3 regions of the Kitasatospora sp. NPDC058190 genome follow, and region 1 is predicted to be linked to each of the others. Evidence: riboswitches for the same ligand, from Rfam matches in the RefSeq annotation. Region 1 holds a riboswitch; each other region holds the start of a gene.
What was found. A riboswitch is a leader RNA that binds a small molecule or an ion and turns the genes downstream of it on or off. The one in region 1 is predicted to bind S-adenosylmethionine.
Positions count from the first base shown of each region.

Region 2: it holds a riboswitch for S-adenosylmethionine, as region 1 does, so the genes downstream of both, ACFVWU_RS37285 (IclR family transcriptional regulator) here and ACFVWU_RS21975 (aminotransferase class V-fold PLP-dependent enzyme) in region 1, are expected to answer to the same signal.
Region 3: it holds a riboswitch for S-adenosylmethionine, as region 1 does, so the genes downstream of both, thrC (threonine synthase) here and ACFVWU_RS21975 (aminotransferase class V-fold PLP-dependent enzyme) in region 1, are expected to answer to the same signal.

Region 1 covers NZ_JBHVVI010000047.1:42,088-46,357, forward strand. Annotated here, with positions in the region: gene ACFVWU_RS21965 (rhomboid family intramembrane serine protease) at 1-238, shown strand, start outside; gene ACFVWU_RS21970 (Lrp/AsnC ligand binding domain-containing protein) at 280-561, shown strand; gene ACFVWU_RS21975 (aminotransferase class V-fold PLP-dependent enzyme) at 565-1,944, opposite strand; SAM riboswitch class IV at 1,996-2,113, opposite strand; gene trpD (anthranilate phosphoribosyltransferase) at 2,374-3,447, opposite strand; gene ACFVWU_RS21985 (hypothetical protein) at 3,566-3,991, opposite strand.
Region 2 covers NZ_JBHVVI010000126.1:19,156-23,425, reverse strand. Annotated here, with positions in the region: gene ACFVWU_RS37295 (cryptochrome/photolyase family protein) at 1-474, shown strand, start outside; gene ACFVWU_RS37290 (amidohydrolase family protein) at 574-1,854, opposite strand; SAM riboswitch class I at 1,984-2,126, shown strand; gene ACFVWU_RS37285 (IclR family transcriptional regulator) at 2,325-3,038, shown strand; gene ACFVWU_RS37280 (alpha/beta fold hydrolase) at 3,305-4,270, shown strand, end outside.
Region 3 covers NZ_JBHVVI010000016.1:5,711-9,980, reverse strand. Annotated here, with positions in the region: gene ACFVWU_RS10075 (cold-shock protein) at 334-537, opposite strand; gene ACFVWU_RS10070 (MoaD/ThiS family protein) at 1,089-1,367, opposite strand; gene thrC (threonine synthase) at 1,396-2,703, opposite strand; SAM riboswitch class I at 2,721-2,853, opposite strand; gene ACFVWU_RS10060 (glucosyl-3-phosphoglycerate synthase) at 2,998-4,026, shown strand; gene ACFVWU_RS10055 (trehalose-6-phosphate synthase) at 4,065-4,270, shown strand, end outside.

The sequences.
Region 1 (4,270 bases):
CGGCGCCTATCTGCGCTTCCACCCGCGTGCTCGGGTGACCACCCTGGTCCCGCTGCTCCTCTTCCTTCCGCTGCGCTTCCCGGCCTGGCTGGTGCTCGGCCTCTGGTTCGCCCTGCAGTGGTGGTCGGTGCACTCGGCCGGGCCCGGGGTGGCCTACCTGGTCCATGTGATCGGCTTCTCGGCCGGCTTCCTCTACGCCTGCACCGTCGTCGGTCACCCCCCGAGACGTGCCCGCTGAGGCCCGATACGCTGGCGGCACCCCACAAAGGAGCCCGAACAGTGATCACCGCCATCGTCCTGATCAAGACCAGTGTCGACCGCATCCCGGAGATCGCCGAGGCCATCGCTGCCATCGAGGGCGTCAGCGAGGTGTACTCGGTGACCGGTGGCTACGACCTGGTGGCGATGGTCCGGGTGCGCCGCCACGACGACCTGGCCGAGGTCATCCCGGGCCGGCTCAACAAGGTCCCGGGCGTGGCCCACACCGAGACCCAGATCGCCTTCCGCACCTACTCCCAGCACGACCTGGAAGCGGCCTTCGCCCTCGGTCTGGACGAGTAGGGCTCAGCCCTCGCGACGCCCCCTGTCGATCTGCACAGTCGCCACACAACGGCCGCCCTCGTTGCGGTAGTTCCAGGCCGCGCCGTCCGTGACCAGCTCGCGGACGGCGGTCAGGAAGCGCTCGACGTGCTCGTCCGGGGTCCCGGCGCCGAAGCTCACCCGGATCGCGTTCAGGCTGCGCTCGCCCGGCAGCGAGGGCTCGGGCGCCCCGCACTCGGACGGGGGGACGTCCTCGTCGCCGAGCAGGGTGCGCACCAGCGGGTGCGCGCAGAACAGCCCGTCGCGCACCCCGATGCCGTACTCGGCGGACAGCGCGGCCGAGAAGTGCGAGCTGTTCCAGCCCTGCACGACGAAGGACAGCACGCCCACCCGGGCCGAGCCCGCCCCGAACAGGTTCAGTACCTTGACCTGCGGGATCTCCGCCAGCCCCGCCGTCAGCCGCTCGACCAGCTGCCGCTCCCGGGCCTCCAGCGCGTCGAAGCCGGCCTCGGTCAGCGCCCGGCAGGCCGAGGCGATCGCGTAGGCGCCGATGACGTTCGGCGAACCGGCCTCGTGCCGGGCCGGGCCGGTGTGCCACTGGACGGCCACCGAGCCGTCCACCTCCCGCGCCACCGTCCGGGTCGCCCCGCCGCCGGCCAGGTACGGCCGGGCCGCGTCCAGCCAGTCGGAGCGCCCGGCCAGCACCCCGGCGCCGAACGGCGCGTACAGCTTGTGGCCGGAGAAGGCGATCCAGTCGACGTCCAACTCGCGCACCGAGACCCGGTGGTGCGGGGCCAGCTGGGCGGCGTCCAGCACCACCCGGGCGCCGTGCCGGTGCGCGGTCCCGGTCAGCTCGGCGACCGGCCACAGCTCGCCGGTCACGTTGGAGGCGCCCGTGACGCACAGCAGTTTCGGCCCCTCGGGCGCCGCGGCCAGTGCGGCGTCCAGTGCGGCCACCGCCTCGGCCCGCGAGCGCGGCGCCCGCAGGTAGCTGACCTCCAGCCCGGCGTGCGCCCAGGGCAGCAGCGAGGCGTGGTGCTCGGTCTCGAAGGCGAACACCCGGGTGCCGGCCGGCACGGCGGCGGCCAGCAGGTTGAGCGAGTCGGTGGTGGCGCGGGTGAAGACCACCTGGTCGCCCTCGCGCAGGTCGAGGAACTCGGCGACGGTCCGGCGGCTCTGCTCGAACAGGTCGGTGGAGAGCTGGGAGAGGTACCCGGCGCCCCGGTGCACGCTGCCGTAGTACGGCGCGTAGGCGGCGACGTCGTCCCACACCCGCTGGAGCGCCGGCGCGCTGGCGGCGTAGTCGAGCGCCGCGTAGCCGACCTTCTCCCCGCTGGCCAGCGGGACCTGGACGTCGCGGCCCAGGACGGCGAGCGGCGCGCAGATTTCGGTGGAGAGGGACATGAGGATGCACTCCTTCAGGGATGAGGGACCCCGGGAGTGCTAGTCGTCGGGCGTCCGCGCTTGTCGCACGGACGGCTTGCCGAGCGACCCGGTCCTCACCCAGGGCACCCCGCCACGGACGGAGGGTTGCCGGACAGCAAGCTGGGGCTTGACGCTGTCACTCATGACCTGGCCAAGACTCTAGGTCGGGCCCGCCGGGTGGTCAAACAGGCATCCACCATCCGGACAGCGCCTTCGCCCCCTCGTCTCCGGGGCGCTCGAACCCGACGCCGACGCTCGTCACTCCGGCGCCCGTACCTCGCTTGTCGCTTTTCAACTTTCGGCGCCGGCGCGCCACTTCGGCTCGGGGCGTGCACTCGGGACGCGTGCTCGGGACGTGCGAAGGGCCCGCACCGGCGAACCGGTACGGGCCCTCGACTTCCGCCTCGGCTACCGGCTGGTGGCGTCCGCCCAGCGCCGCAGCAGGTCCCGCGCGGCGCCCGAGTCGATCGCCTCCGCCGCCCGCGCCATGCCCGCGGCGAGCTGCTCCGGCAGCGGCGCGTCGCCCAGGTCGAGCGCCACCAGCGCCGCCGCGGTGTTCAGCAGCACGGCGTCCCGCACCGGCCCGTGCTCTCCGGCCAGCAGCCTGCGCGCGACCTCGGCGTTGTAGGCGGCGTCCGCCCCGCGCAGCGCCTCGATGCCGACCAGCTCGATGCCGACGTCCCGCGGGTCGAAGGAGGTCTCGGTGACCACCCCGTCGCGCACCAGCCACACCTGCGAGGTGGTGGTGATGGTCAGTTCGTCCAGCCCGTCGTCGCCGCGGAACACCAGCGCGGTCGCCCCGCGCCCGGCGAGCACCCCGGCGATCAGCCCGGCGAGCCGCGTGTCGAAGCAGCCGATCGCGTGCGAGGTGACCTTGGCCGGGTTGGTCAGCGGGCCGAGGATGTTGAAGGCGGTGGGCACCCCGAGGTCGCGCCGCGCGGTGGCGGCGTGCCGCATCGAGGGGTGGAACTTCGCCGCGAAGCAGAAGGTGAGCCCGACCTCCTCGGCCACCTCGGCCACCCGGCGGGCCGACAGGTCCAGCGCCACCCCGAGCTTCTCCAGCACGTCCGAGGAGCCGCTGGCGGAGGAGGCCGACCGGTTGCCGTGCTTGACCACCTTGGCCCCGGCGGCCGCCGCGACGATCGCCGACATGGTGGAGATGTTGACGGTCTTCGCCCGGTCCCCGCCGGTGCCGACGATGTCCACCGCCGGGCCGGGGATGTCCAGTGGCTCGGCGTGCTCGTACATCGCGTCGACCAGACCGGCGATCTCGTCGACCGACTCGCCCTTGGCCCGCAGCGCCACCATGAACCCGGCCACCTGGACGGGGGACGCCTCGCCGCTCATGATCCGGTCCATCGCCCACGCGGTGGACGGGCGGTCGAGGTCCTCCCCCTTCAACAGTGCCGCCAGGAGGTCCGGCCAGGTGCGGACCACCTGCGCGGGGTCGCTACCGCCGTTCGCAGGGTTCACGTTCACCATGGCTGACTCCAGCTGTCGTGGGTTCCCCTGTACCGGGGAGGTCCGTACGGATGGAGCCAGCCTATCGAGCGGTGGGGTTCCTACGGCGGTGTCTTCTCTAGTACTGAGACAACCCCGCTCAACGCGCGGCCGGGGCCCGCTTCGCCAGCCGCGCCCGCAGCAGGGTGGCGACCGCCCCGGCCAGCGCGACCGGGTCCACCGGGCGGGAGATCGCGGCATCGGCCCTGCTCCAGGCGGCCAGCCAGGAGTCCTGCGGCCGGCCGATCAGCACCAGCACCGGCGGGCAGCCGTAGATCTCGTCCTTGAGCTGGCGCCCGAGGCCGAGCCCGCCGGCCGGCACCGCCTCGCCGTCCAGGACGCAGAGGTCGATGCCGCCCTTCTCCAGCGCCTTGAGCACCGCGGGGGTGGTCGCGCACTCCAGGTAGGACAGCTCCGGAAGATCCTCGGCGGGTCGACGGCCGAGCGCCGTCAGCACCTGCTCGCGGGTGTTGCGGTCGTCGCTGTAGACGAGGACGGTGAGCGTCTCGTCGGTCGTGTACGCCATGGACCCTGCTCCCTCAAGTGTGATCCGGACCACGTTCACCTGATCCGGATGCTACTCCCGTTTCCCCCCGTCCCGGGTCCCCCTCGCGCACGTTCCCGCTCAAGCCGCCGCGCCCACGGCTCACCCACCCGGAGGACGGCCCGTCACCCGGACCCACCGAGACCACCCGGACGGCCGATGCGGCGCCCCGTCCCCTACAACCCGACGCCGCGCCGACCGTGCAACGACGCGCCGGGCAAGGGGGTCGCGGGCTCGCCGAGGAACCGTCAGAAAAGGGAC
Region 2 (4,270 bases), on a different contig from region 1:
CACTGGCACCACGACGAGGACGAGGCCGAGGCCTGGCGGCAGGGCCGCACCGGCTACCCGATCGTCGACGCGGGGATGCGTCAGCTCGCCCACGAGGGCTGGATGCACAACCGGGCCCGTCTCCTCACCGCGAGCTTCCTCACCAAGAGCCTCTACCTGGACTGGCGGATCGGCGCCGCCCACTTCCTGTCCCTGCTGGTCGACGGCGATGTCGCGAACAACCAGCTCAACTGGCAATGGGTCGCGGGCACCGGCACCGACACCAGGCCCAACCGGATCCTCAACCCGCTGCGTCAGGCCGACCGTTATGACCCGGCCGGGGACTACGTCCGACGCTGGCTGCCCGAGCTCGCCCACCTGCCCGGTCCGGTCGTCCACCGTCCCTGGCTGCTCGCCCCCGAGTACCCGGCCCCGATCATCGCCCCGGACGCCCTCACGCTCCGGCTCCGCCGCGCCCGGGCCCTGGACGGGTGAAACCGTCGATCCAGTACCGGAGTCGGGGGCATGCGAGCAGTCCCGGGGCGTGGCTGCCGAGACGGAACGCGGCCGGACGCCGCTCGCCCGGGACCGGGGTCAACCGAGCTCGTTCTTGTACACCACACCGTTTTTGACGATGAGTCGCAGGTTGCGTTCGGGCTCGGCGAGGACGGACAGGTCCGTGGTCGGGTCGCCGTCGACGACCAGGAGGTCGGCCCACGCGCCAGGAGCGATGACCCCGAGCGGCGCGGCGCGGTAGGGGTCGCGGCGGCCGGACAGACGGAACAGCTCCGCGTTTCCGGAGGTGGCCATCTTCAGGGCCCCGACCGGGCTGAGGTACCGGCCGAGCCGGACCAGCATCTCGGACTGCCGGTGGGCCTTCGCGGGGTCGAGCACCAGGTCGGTGCCGAACGCCAGCCGCACACCGTGTTCGAGCGCCCAGCCGAAGGTGCGGGCGACGCCCTCGCACACCTCGCGGTTCTTGCGGTCGCTGTCCGCGGAGGCGTAGTGGTGGTCGTCGACCTCGAACGGCTGGGTGCTCAACCACACGTTCCGCTCCGCGAGGTAGCGGATGGTGTCCTCGTCGGTGAGGTGCCCGTGCTCGATGCAGCGCACCCCGGCCTCCACCGCGCGGCGCACGCCCTCCGAGGTGTAGACGTGCACGGTCACGTAGGTGCCCCAGTCGGAGGCCGCGGCGACCGCCGCCTCCAGTTCCGCCGTGGTGAACTGCAGTACGTCCAGCGGATCGAACTCCGAGACGACCCCGCCGCCGGCCATCACCTTGATCTGCGTGGCGCCCTTCCTCAACTGCTCGCGCACCGCCGCGAGCACCCGCTCCGGCCCGTCTGCCACCCGGGTGAACCCGATCTGCTCGGTGCGGGACTGCGGTCCGCCCAGGACGGTCGGGGCTTCGTGGACCGACCCGAAGTCGCCGTGGCCGGACGTCTGGGAGACGGCCGCCTGGCTCGGGTAGATCCGCGGGCCGGGAAACAGTCCGCGGTCCAGGACCCGCCGCAGCGGCTCGGTGTCACCTGCCATGTCCCGCACCGTGGTGAAGCCCCGCATCAGCATGTCGCGGGCGGAGGCGAGGGCCTGGTAGTAGACGGTGCCGGTCGGTGCGAGCCGCAGGTCCGCCATGGTGCCGCCGATCGCGAACAGGTGGACGTGGGCGTCGGTGAGCCCCGGGATGAGCGTGCCGCCGCCGCCGTCGAGCACCCTCGCCCCGTGGGTACCGCGCGGGGACGGGCGGCCCGGCACCACCTCCGCGATCCTGTCCCGCTCGATCCGGACGTGCCCCGGCACCGCCTCCTCGCCGATCCCGTCGAACACGCGCACGTTCGTCACCAGCAGCCCGGCATTCGAGTCGTCGACACCCATGCCGCCATCCTCGACCGGTCACGGGACCGGCACCAGACGGCACACCCGATCGGCGACGGGCGCGGCGGCGGCGTGGGCGAGCGGGGGAGGTTTGGCGGGGCGGCGGGGGAATCTTGTATGGTTCCTGGCGAATCATCCAGAGGGGTGGAGGGACCGGCCCTACGAAGCCCCGGCAACTCCCCGGTCGACCCGGCGTTCGAAGTACGCGCCGTGCCGTCCGGGATCAGTGCCAACTCCGGCCTGTCGCCAACGTGGCGCGGGAAAGATGAGGAGACACGGTGCTCTCTGTGCTGTCCTTCGCCCGGGCGCTTCCCGCCCCGGCCCTTTCGCGTACCCGTCTCGTGCCCGGCGCAGGCAATCGGCCGACTTCTCCGGCCCGTCCTCGCTGACCACCCCCCGCTCCCTGCGGGGAGCTTCCGTGAGCCGAACCCACCCGCCGCTCACGGGATTTGAGACTGGAGTACCCATCCATGGAGAACACGAGCGGCGTCGGCGTGCTCGACAAGGTCAGCTCGATCCTCGGCACCCTGGAGGCCGGGCCGACCACCCTGGCCGGACTGGTCGCCGCCACCGGCATGGCGAGGCCCACCGCGCACCGGCTCGCCGTCGCGCTGGAACACCACCGGCTGGTCGGCAGGGACATGCAGGGCCGGTTCGTCCTCGGCCCGCGGCTCACCGAGCTCTCGGCGGCGGCCGGTGAGGACCGGCTGCTGGCCGCCGCCGGTTCGGTGCTCACCCACCTGCGCGACGTCACCGGCGAGAGCGCCCAGCTCTACCGCCGCCAGGGCGAGGTCCGCGTCTGCGTGGCCGCCGCCGAGCGGCTCTCCGGCCTGCGCGACACCGTCCCCGTCGGCGTCACCCTCCCGATGAAGGCGGGCTCCGGTGCGCAGATCCTGCTCGCCTGGGAGGAACCCGAGCGGCTCCACCGGGGCCTCCAGGGCGCCCGCTTCACCGCCACCGCCCTCAGCGGGGTCCGGCGCCGCGGCTGGGCGCAGTCGATCGGCGAACGCGAGCCCGGGGTGGCCTCCGTGTCCGCGCCCGTCCGGGGCCCGTCCAACCGGGTGGTGGCCGCCGTCTCCGTCTCCGGTCCGCTCGAACGCCTCACCCGCCACCCCGGCCCGCACTACTTCCAGGCCGTCGTCGAGGCGGCCAACCGCCTCAGCGAAGCCCTGCGCCAGTCCTGACCGGCTCGCCGCCCCCCGGGGCTCGCCGCCCCGCTCAGGCCGCTCACGGAGGCCTCCGGGGTCCTCAAGGGGCTTGGAAGGAAGCGGACTTCGACGGCGTCGGCCCCGAGGTCGCCCGTCCCGCCGGTCCGGGCCGGGCGGGCGATGACCCAGGGTCCTTGGGCGTACACGGTGCGTTCTTGAACGGTGTGGGGTGAGGGTAGGGGCAGACGGGGAAGAAGACGGAGAGGGGTCGGCTGTCGGATGCTGCTGTCGCGGAGGACACGATGCGCCGGGACGGACGGGTGGCGAACTCCCTGCTCGCACTCCTGAGCCGGGACTGGGCGGGGGTGCCGGTCGCGCTGGTGACGGCGGGTGTGGGCGGCGGCCTCGTCGCGCTCGGCACGACCTGGGCGGTGGCGCTCGGTGCTGTGGCCGTGGCCGTCGGTGCGGCGCTGCTGGTCGGGGCCGTGCGGCACCTGGTGCTGGTGGCCCGGGAGGCGGCGGCGCGGCCGGCGCCTGGGTCATTGGTCCACGTCGGCGGCCACCGGATGCACGTCCGGGGAGAGGGGGAGAGGGCGGGCGGGCCGACGGTCGTGTGGATGCCGGGGGGACACGCGCCCGGTGAGGAGTTCGGAGAGCTGCACACGATGCTGGCGGCCCGGACCCGCTCGGTGCTGGTCGACCGGTTCGGCACGGGCTGGAGCGATACCGGGGCCTTCCCCCGGACGACGGCCGTTGAGGCGGAGGAGCTGCTGACGGCGCTGGAGGCGGCGGGGGAGCGGCCCCCGTTCGTGTTCGTCGGCCACTCCTTCGGCGGGCTGCTGGTCGCGAACGCGGCCCGGCGGCGGCCGGATCTGACGGCCGGTCTGGTGCTGCTGGACCCGACGCCGCTGGAGGTCATCGCCTTCGCGCCGGCCAACGGGCTGGTCGCGGGGATGCGTCGACGGTTACTGCTGGCCGCGGTGCGGCATCTCTTCGGTGCACACCGTGGCCGGGGCGGCCGGACCGGGCAGGACTGCGCCGCCGCGTCGATCTTCAGCGAGCTCTCGCCGTTCGGTCTGGCCGGTGCGGGCTGGGAGAGCGTGGTGTACGACGGGGATCTCGCGGACCTGCCGCTGGTCCTGGTGATACCGCGGGATCTCATGGGCGGTGAGGCGGTGCTGGCCGGCGCCCGGGACGCGGTCGAGGCCGAGCGGATCAGCCGCTTCTACCTCCGCAGCCGGGTCCGGTACCTGGCGGCGTCGTCGGCG
Region 3 (4,270 bases), on a different contig from region 1:
GGGACACGGTCGACTGCTCGGACCAAGGGGTGCCCGCGACGGACGGCCCTGGTGTGCGGGGGTCCATTCCCCTACCGCTCCCGGGGGCCTCACCGACCCGGTCCGCTGTCACTCTCACGCTGTGAGTGCTAACGCCAATGATTAGCACTCCGGGTGGTCGAGTGCAAGCCCAATCGGCAACCCGCGAGCCGCCGTCGAGCCCCGTCCGCGAGCGCGGACGAGGACGCGAACGGGAACGCGAACGGGCCCGCACGACGCGTGTCGTGCGGGCCCGTCGAGAAGCAGGAGGTCCACCAGCGGTGGGCCGCGCCGAGCTCCTGGAGTCGGAAGGGGTCAGACCGCCGCGCGAACCATGTCCGCCTGCGGGCCCTTCTGTCCCTGAGAGATCTCGAACTCGACCCGCTGGCCCTCCTCGAGGGTGCGGTAGCCGTCCATCTGGATCGCGCTGTAGTGGACGAACACGTCCGCACCACCGTCGACCGCGATGAAGCCGTAGCCCTTCTCCGCGTTGAACCACTTGACGGTGCCCTGAGCCATTCCGAACTCCCCTAGTGCTGTGCTGGCCCTTCACGTGCCCGCAGGTCGCGGGCCCGGGTCTGGTTGAAGGCCGGCCCGGGGAACCCCCCCTGAGCGCAGCCGTGCACGCCGCAATCCTCCGCACAGAAAGCCGAACGGCTTCCGATGGGCGGTCGATTGCGCCGACCGCCGCTGAATGTATCCGGATCGACGCCCTCTGCAACAGGGCCAGCCGCCAGGAATTCCATAGCCCCGTCAAGAGACAAGGCCGAACAAATCGGGGTGAAATCGGCATTTCCTGCCGGACATAGCGGACGAATTACCCAAAACCCCGCAGGAATTCTGACATCCGCCTGACATGTTTCACGGCCCGGGACGCGAGTCGGTCTCAGCGTCCGGACGACCTCCGGCCAAGCACTGCGCGAGTCGGAAGGGAAGCCCCGTTCCCAGCAGAGCCACACTCTACTCCGACTTGACCCGGAAATATTCCCGCCGAAATGCCAGCGGCCGCCCGCACATACGGAGAGTCGAATTCCGTACGTACGGGCGGCCGGGAAGCGGGACGCGACGGCTCAGCAGCCGCCGGCCACCGCCGGGATGATCGAGACGTTCGCGCCGTCCTTGATCTCGGTCGCCAGGCCCTCGGCGAACCGCACGTCGTCGTCGTTCACGTACACGTTGACGAAGCGGCGCAGCTTCCCGGTGTCGTCCAGGATCCGGGCGGAGATGCCCGCGTGGTTCTGCTCCAGGTCGGCGATGACCTCGGCCAGGCTGGCCCCCTCGGCGGTCACCTCGGCCGCGCCGCCGGTGTAGGTGCGCAGGATGGTGGGGATGCGGACTTTGGCGCTCATGGCTCTCCTAGCGGGGGTGGGGGGTGGTTCAGGCGGACGCGAGACCGGCGGAGCGGAAGGACTCCAGCGTCGGGCGGATGACGGCGGTCATCCCGGCGTCGGAGACGGCGTCCAGCGTCTTCAGGCCGTCGCCGGTGTTGATCGCGACGGTCTCCTTGGCCGGGTCCAGCTGACCGGTCTCGACCAGCTTCTTCAGCACGCCGACGGTCACCCCGCCCGCGGTCTCCGCGAAGATCCCCTCGGTCCGGGCCAGCAGCCGGATCGCCGCCACGACCTCTTCGTCCGTGACGTCCTCGACCGCCCCGCCGGTCCGACGGGCGATGTCCAGCACGTACGGACCGTCCGCCGGGTTGCCGATCGCCAGCGACTTGGCGATGGTGTCCGGCTTGACCGGCTTGATCACGTCCCGGCCCGCCTTGAACGCGGCCGACACCGGCGAGCAGCCCTCGGCCTGGGCGCCGAAGATCCGGTACGGCCGGTCCTCCACCAGGCCGAGCTTGATCAGCTCCTGCAACCCCTTGTCGATCTTCGTCAGCTGCGAGCCCGAGGCGATCGGGATGACGATCTGCTCCGGCAGCCGCCAGCCGAGCTGCTCGCAGATCTCGTAGGCCAGCGTCTTGGAGCCCTCGCCGTAGTACGGACGCAGGTTGACGTTCACGAAACCCCAGCCCTCGCCGGCCGGGTCCCCGATCAGCTCCGAGCAGAAGCGGTTCACGTCGTCGTAGTTGCCCTCGATGCCCACCAGCTCGCCGCCGTACACCCCGGCCATCACGACCTTGCCCTGCTCCAGGTCGTGCGGGATGAAGACACAGGACCGGAACCCGGCCCGGGCCGCCGCCGCGCCCACCGCGCCGGCCAGGTTGCCGGTCGAGGAGCAGGACAGCGTGGTGTACCCGAACGCGCGCGCCGCCTCGATGGCGCAGGCCACCACCCGGTCCTTGAAGGAGTGCGTCGGGTTCCCGGAGTCGTCCTTCACGTGCAGCGGAGCGGTGAACCCGAGCTCCCGGCCCAGGTTGTCCGCCTTCACCAGCGGGGTCCACCCCGGGTTCAGGTTCGGCTTGGACGCCACGTCTGCGGGCACCGGCAGCAGCGGCGCGTAACGCCAGATGGAGGCCGGACCGGCCTCGATCCGCTTGCGCAGCTCCTCGGCCCGCTCGCTCCCGAACTCGTACGCGATCTCCAGCGGCCCGAAGCACTCCAGGCAGGCGAAGCTGGGGCCGAGCGGGAAGCGGGTGCCGCACTCCCGACAGGACAGGGCGGCGGCGGGGCCGAGGTCGACCGGTGGGGGTCCCCCCGGCCGAAGGCTGGGGGAGGGTGCGGCAGTGTCGATAGCCATGATGGCGGAGGCCTCTCTCCTCATCTTCCCCGTGGCGCGGTCGCGCCACGGGCCGGAATTGGCACCTGTCCCGCCGGGGCCTGTGGACAGCCGAGCGAGAAGGTTGCCGGGACGTCAACGGGCCGTTCCCTCAGTCCCTCTGGATGAGCTTGTGAAGTTGTGGTTCAGCGGCGACCCCGGCGTGCGAAGGTCCGACCGCTGTACGAAGACTGTATCCGAAGGCGTCCACCCTGAAAGGGACCGTCCGCCACGCGAGATGGCCCGTTCCACCCGACCTCGCCGAGGAGATTCACCGTGCCCGCCGAACCGACCCCCGCACTCCTCCCGCAGGCGGCGTCCTGGCTGCACCGCCGCTCGTGGAGCGCGGCCGACCGGCCGGTTCACACCCTGCTGGAGGCCAAGCGGCGCACCCGGCAGACCGTCAGCGTCGTCCTCCCCGCACTCGACGAGGAGGCCACCGTCGGCGACATCGTCCGCACCATCCGGCGCGAACTGATGGACCGGCTTCCTCTGGTCGACGAACTGGTCGTACTCGACTCCGGCTCCACCGACGCCACCGCCACCGTCGCCGCCGAGGCCGGCGCCCGGGTGGAACAACGGGACGCCATCCTGCCCCGGCTGCCCGCCGTCCCCGGCAAGGGCGAGGTGCTCTGGCGCTCGTTGCTGGTCACCCGCGGCGACATCGTCTGCTTCGTCGACGCCGACCTGCGCGAGTTCGACCCCGCCTTCGTCTCCGGCATCCTCGGCCCCCTGCTCACCGAACCCGACATCCAGCTGGTCAAGGCCATGTACGACCGCCCCCTCGAAGTGACGATGAGCGGCTCCGCCGCGGGGGAGTCCGCCGCGATCCTCCCCGCCGGCGGCGGCCGGGTCACCGAACTCGTCGCCCGCCCCCTGCTCAACCTCCACTGGCCGGAACTCGCCGGTTTCGTCCAGCCCCTCGGCGGCGAGTACGCGGCCCGCCGCTCACTGCTCGAACGGCTGCCCTTCCCCACCGGCTACGGTGTCGAACTCGGCCTCCTGGTCGACGCGTTGGAGCTGGTCGGCCTGGACGCCCTGGCCCAGGTCGACGTCGGCGTCCGACACCACCGACACCAGGACGGCCAGGCCCTCGGCCGGATGGCCGCCACCATCTACCGCACCGCGCTGGAACGCCTCGACCGCACCCACCGCCTCAAGGCCTCCGCCGACCTGGTCCACCCCCACCTCACCCAGTTCACCCGCGACCCGGAAACCCGCGCCTTCACCGCCCACAGCCACCCCGTGACCGCCCTGGAACGCCCCCCGATGCACACCGTGCCCGAATACGCGACCCGCCACTGAAACGTTTGCCGACCCAAGCCCCCGGCAAGATGCCAACCATGGGCGATCTCACGACCGAACGTTCGAGCGCGACCGGCACCGCCCCCGTCCTGGTGGCCTCCAACCGGGGACCGGTGTCGTTCAGCGCCGCCGACGACGGCACGCTGACCCTGCGCCGCGGCGGCGGAGGCCTCGTCTCCGGCCTCTCCGCGATCGACGACCCGAACGCCGTCTGGGTGTGCGCCGCCCTCGGCGACGCCGACCG